Sporocytophaga myxococcoides: one gene and its partner. The protein of the gene in region 1 interacts with the protein of each later gene in a pairwise test. Links are inferred from orthologs where the notes say so. Each region holds a gene or a part of one and is shown on either strand. Other genes may lie near its edges.

Region 1 (2,993 bases):
GAATCAATAAAATATAATAAGCCTGGTAATCTTTTTCATTTTATAGAAATAGAAAAAGATGGCAAAACATACAGATATGTCTGGGGAAGCGGCAGCAAAGATGCACCTTCAGAAATCAAGGAGCTCTATTCTTATCTTATGCAACAGATTTCTTCTTATACAAAGAAGGAGTAATTCAATGGTAAATTAAATACCTATTAATTGATGTATATCAGGAAGCGTATATTCCTTTTTATAATTGATCATCATACTTTCCCCTCCGGACCCTTTAATGCAAAGGAAATTCATGAAGTTAAACGCAAACATTTTCCTGCCTTCTGGATCTGATTCAAATAAATTGCAATCGTAAGAGGAAAATGTTTTCCAATCCAGATCTGGCAAAGGATTAAAAAAACGTAGTGATTTAAAAAATGACCATAGAGCAAAAATTAAACGATGTCTTTCTTTGGTATAAGTTATCCTGCAAAGACAAGCTAAATCTTCCACCTTTTCCAGCTGTACTTCTTTAATATCTCCAAATTCGTAGAATTGCTCCCGGATTAGATCAAAATCCAGATCTTTATTTTCTCTCCCATAAGCAATGAAATACATTTCATCACCTGGTTTAAAAAGACATTTAATAATCTTAATAAACAACTCTTTGTCTTTTGGAACTTCAAGGTCCATTGGGTGAATATAATATCCACAAATGACGGGGTTTATTTCCTGATGGGATATAAATTTCATGAACCTTGATTTATTATTTAAAAAGGAACCGAGTCATCGTCATTACCACCTTCCGGGCTGTTTTGTTTTCCGAAGTCATTAATTTTACTGCTGAAAGTCTTTGCTCCTCCAGAATCAAAATTATTAGGATTGTAATTATCCTCCATAGGACTAGCACCACCGCCACCTCCGCCGAACGACGACTTTTCAAGATCGGCAAATTTGGTGTATTTCCCAATAAACTTGAGAAAAACACTATCAAGACTACCATTCCTGTGCTTGGCAATAATTACTTCACCCATTCCTTTTAAAGAATTACCCATTTCATCCTCATCAATTTTGTAGTATTCAGGACGATAAAGAAAGACCACCATATCCGCATCCTGTTCAATAGCTCCAGATTCCCTTAAATCTGACAACTGAGGCTTCTTATCGCCTCCCCTGGTTTCCACGGCCCTGCTTAGCTGAGAAAGTGCAATTACCGGCACATTTATTTCTTTTGCAAGGTTCTTTAAAGCCCTAGATATCTGAGAAATTTCCTGCTCCCTGTTTCCAGGTCCGCCTTTTCCGCCCTCTGCAGTCATGAGCTGAAGGTAATCTATGATAACCATTTGGATATCGTTCTTTGCTTTCAACCTTCGACATTTAGTACGAAGCTCTCGAATTGAAAGACCGGGAGTATCATCTATAAATATAGGTGCAGAATCAAGTTTTCTAATTTTGTGATGCAACTGCTGCCACTCATATTCTTCCAGGTTTCCTTTTTTGATTTTTTCACTATCAAGCTCAGCTTCTGCTGATATCAACCTGTTTACCAACTGAACAGCAGACATCTCTAGTGAAAAGATTGCAACTCCTTTTTTAAAATCTACAGCAGCATTTCTCATTGCTGAGACAACGAATGCAGTTTTACCCATACCTGGACGAGCTGCCAAGATGATAAGGTCACTTTTTTGCCAACCTGATGTAATTCTATCCAGATCTGTGAACCCACTTGGCACCCCTGTAAGTGCATTTTCCTGATTTCTTCTGGAAACAAGTTCATCTAGAGCTTCTCTTAAAATAGCTCTCATTTCAGCATAATTCTTCCTGATATTCGCTTCAGAAACCTGATAAAGAGATTGTTCAGTCCTGTTCAGCAATTCAAAAACGTCTGTAGTATCTTCAAAAGCTTCTCTTTGAATTTCAGAAGCTATGGAAATTAGCTCTCTTTTAATTGCCTGCTCAGATATGATACGGGCATGGGTTTCAATGTTCGCAGCAGAACTAACCCGAGTAGTTAGTTCAGTAATATAATATGCTCCTCCGGCAAACTCAAGCTCCCCCTTTGTCCTAAGCTTTTGGGTAACTGTTAATATGTCAACAGGTTCAGATTCATCGAAAAGTTCCAATATACATGCGTATATTTTCTGATGTTTTTCGTGATAAAAACTTTCCGGTTTTAAAATATCTATTACTATGGTTAAGGCTTCCTTTTCAATCATTAAAGCACCTAAAACTGCCTGTTCAAGTTCAGATGCCTGAGGAGGCATTTTCCCTAATGACTGAATAAGACCAGTTTGTGCTAATTTACTCTTACCTGAAGGTTTTCTTACCGATTTTTCTGACTCCATATTATTAACAAAAATATAATAAGTCATTAAAACTTCAGGGATAGACCACTTTTATTTTCCATTAAATTATCCTCATAGTTATTCACAGGAAAAGTCATATTCTATACAACTGTTTGTAGCTCTCTTAATTTATTTTAATTTTGCAGTCCCAAAATAGGAATTGATGAACCCCAAAAGGCAAAAAGTCCATTTTATTGCAATCGGAGGCAGTGCAATGCATAATCTCGCCCTCGCTTTGCTTCAAAAAGGTTTAATAGTAACAGGATCAGATGATGAAATTTTTGAACCTTCCAGAACCAGACTTGAAAAAGCAGGAATTCTTCCTGAAAAAATTGGCTGGTTTCCTGAAAAAATTTCCACAGAGTTAGATGCTGTCATTCTTGGCATGCATGCAAAAAAGGACAACCCGGAATTAATAAAGGCGCAAGAACTTGGATTAAAAATCTATTCCTTTCCTGAATATGTCTATCAACAATCAATAGACAAACAAAGAATAGTAATAGCAGGAAGCCATGGCAAAACTACCATCACTTCCATGATTCTTCATGTTCTGAAACACTTCAACAGAAAGTTTGACTATCTTGTTGGAGCTCAGATTGAAGGATTTGATTTGATGGTAAAATTAACGGAGGATGCTCCGATTATTATTATTGAAGGTGATGAATATTTGTCTTC
Region 2 (2,931 bases), on another replicon or contig:
AAACTGCAGTAATTTCAGCAAGATCAAAACATAATTGCCCAATACATTGATCAGGAGCCTTTATAAATGAAATTCTTTCTTTAAGCTGAAATCGCAGAGCACTATGTATAGTATCTAAACCTTGCTTATTATTATTTGACCAATATTCATAAAATGTTTTTAAATCCGCGAACTCCTTAAGATTTATTATTCTTGAATAATCGGGAGTTTCTTTCAATTTCTCTTTTAATATAGCTATATGTATCCATTCAGATCCCCGATGAGATTTAGGATTAATGGCATATGCTTTTTGCAATAAATCAAGAGCTGTCCGATTTTCTCCCTGAAGTTCATAGGCTGTTCCTAAATTAGATAAAATGGAATATTCCGAAGGATAAAAATTAACTAAACTATCCAAAATTTTTATTGCCAAATTCCTATCTCCAATTTTCAATTCAATTACAGCCAGATCTGAATAATCTTTGAAATCGGCTTTTCCTTCTTTTATATAACCTTGAAGTTCCTTTTTCCTTGATTCTAAAAAATCCTTGTCAAATCCGTCCTTTAGATATGCTAGACTTCCTTCATAATTGCGTTCGTCTGTAACAATACCGGATAATTTCGTAACCACCCTGTATTCATTCAGGCAGCTCAAAGCATCTATATTGTAGGAAAATAAGGCAAACAAGATTAGTAAAAGCTTCTTCATTATATAATAATTCTATTGTAAACTTTGAATGACATAAAAAAATGCCTGATGTTTCCATCAGGCATCTCAGTATATTAAAAAGTAACCCTAAAAATTCAGATTAAGCAGCTTTCAGCTTCAGTTTTTTAATCAACTCCTGCATGGTTGCATTGAACTTTCTGTCCGTGTCCATTAAGTCGTTTACTGAAGTTAAAGCATGAATAACGGTACTGTGGTCTCTGTTTCCAAAATGGAAACCTATTGATTTCAAAGATAAGTTCGTGTATTCTTTTGCAAAATACATTGCAACTTGTCTTGCGATCACTATTTCTCTCTTTCTTGTTTTTGCTTTAAGAGAATCCACTGTCACGTTAAAGAATTCGGCAACAAATTTCTGGATATAATCTATACCCACTTCCGATTCTATATTTTGAACTATGCTCTGCAAAGTCTGCTTTGCAAGTTCAAGATCAATTTCTTTCTGAGTTAAAGAAGATTGTGCAATCAAAGATATTAATACACCTTCTAACTCTCTTACGTTGGTGTCTATGCTATAAGCAAGATACTCAACAACACTGTCAGAGATTTCAACACCTTCTGACTGCATCTTTTTGCGAATGATCGCAATTCTTGTTTCAAAATCAGGTTGCTGCAGATCTGCAGTCAAACCCCATTTGAATCTGGACAATAATCTTTCCTGTAATCCTTTCAAATCTTTTGGCGGGCAGTCGCTCGTCATTATGATTTGTTTACCTGATTGGTGCAGGTGATTAAAGATATGGAAGAATATCTCCTGAGTTTTTTCTTTGCCGGACAGGAATTGTACATCGTCTATGACCAGTACATCTACCTGAAGGTAAAAATTAGCAAACTCCTGGGTATTGTTGTTTTTAATGGCATCAAGAAATTGATTCGTAAATTTCTCTGATGATACATAAAGAACAAACTTGTCAGGACTGTTTTGCTTAATTCTGTTTCCTATTGCCTGTACAAGGTGGGTTTTACCTAAACCTACACCTCCGTAGATCATCAATGGGTTGAAAGATGTTACTCCCGGTTTGTTAGCAACTGCATACCCGGCCGAACGCGCAAGTCTGTTACAATCTCCTTCAATAAACGTGTCAAAAGTATAGTTTACATTTAACTGTGAGCTGAAAGAAAATTTATCCAGCCCTTTTAAATCAAATGGACTCTTAACAGTTTGAGGAGCGTTATAATTTACATTTTTTGCATTACCATTCGGTTTACTCTGAACCTGGTTCACAAAAGATTTAGATTGCTCTGATTCTTTTTCCATCATCAGAGAATACTCCAGCCTTCCGTCAGCGCCCAGTTCAGTATCAATCGCTCTTCTTAAAACCTGAACATAATGCTCTTCAAGCCATTCATAAAAAAACTGACTAGGAACCTGAATTGTCAAAACGTCATTCTGTAACATTATTGGGACTATAGGTTCGAACCAAGTTTTAAAACTCTGCTCGCCTACACTCTCTTTAATGATACGTAGACAGTTGTTCCACACTGCTTTACAGTCTTTTACAATTAGCATAATTAAAGGGTTTTTGAAAAAATCGTCCTCCTTGATTTTGGAGGGGAGACAAATTTGTAAAAAAAATAATTAACAAAAAAATGAAACGAGGGCTTGACTTTTTCATATCCTTCAGGGCTTGTAAATTACGAAAGAAGCCCTTGAATATTCTTAAAATAAACCAATACATTCTTCTAAATGTACAACATATAAAATGTTATTACATGTAAAATTAGGCGTAAAAAAAGAATCATTTTGTAATCTTTTTCCCCCTTAGTTGATTTTTTTAATAGCTTTAAAAAAAAGTGCCTGTGGAACGTTTATCATCTCTCAATAGACCATTTGAAAAAACAGATAAAAATCTGTGGATCAATAAAATAAAAGAAGAATTAAAGCTTCAGGATATAAATTCTTTAGCCTGGAATGCAGGGCAAAAAATAAATATCGAACCATTTTATACTAAAGCAGATTTAAGCCGTACAAAGGTGTCATTTTTTGACAAAAATTTTGGCAATTGGAAAGCAGTCTATAAAATAAATTTTTCAGACATCAATTCTTTAAAAAAAGAAATTGAAAAATCAAAAAAATTCAATGCAGATCATATAGAAATTCTAATTAGGGATAGTCAAAGTTTTAGTTTGACTCCAACCAAAGATTTATTACAAGACATTTCTTTCACCCTTGAAATTTCAGAGGGCGATAAAAATGAGATTTTGGAGAATATCCCATTAGCTGG

Evidence for each region. The genes of interacting proteins can lie anywhere in the genome.
Region 2: the proteins of dnaB (region 1) and dnaA interact in binary tests that used the Escherichia coli proteins (3 or more experiments, as listed by UniProt). The link is inferred for Sporocytophaga myxococcoides from one-to-one orthologs.

What each region holds. Positions count from the first base shown.
Region 1 is NZ_BBLT01000001.1:731,835-734,827, reverse strand. Bases 32-2,971 are described here. They hold dnaB (replicative DNA helicase), read right to left. Parts: upstream 2,319-2,971; coding sequence 744-2,318; downstream 32-743. Other genes in these bases: MYP_RS02955 (UDP-N-acetylmuramate--L-alanine ligase), read left to right, coding at 2,482-2,971; MYP_RS02965 (hypothetical protein), read right to left, coding at 187-726; MYP_RS02970 (hypothetical protein), read left to right, coding at 32-174. Outside these bases: more of MYP_RS02970, read left to right, coding at 1-31; more of MYP_RS02955, read left to right, coding at 2,972-2,993. UniProt on the Escherichia coli protein: The main replicative DNA helicase, it participates in initiation and elongation during chromosome replication. Travels ahead of the DNA replisome, separating dsDNA into templates for DNA synthesis.
Region 2 is NZ_BBLT01000010.1:142,326-145,256, reverse strand. The notes cover bases 3-2,880. They hold dnaA (chromosomal replication initiator protein DnaA), read right to left. Parts: upstream 2,217-2,880; coding sequence 789-2,216; downstream 3-788. Other genes in these bases: MYP_RS20305 (methylmalonyl-CoA mutase family protein), read left to right, coding at 2,507-2,880; MYP_RS20320 (tetratricopeptide repeat protein), read right to left, coding at 3-688. In the rest of the region: more of MYP_RS20320, read right to left, coding at 1-2; more of MYP_RS20305, read left to right, coding at 2,881-2,931. UniProt on the Escherichia coli protein: Plays an essential in the initiation and regulation of chromosomal replication. Binds in an ATP-dependent fashion to the origin of replication (oriC) to initiate formation of the DNA replication initiation complex once per cell cycle.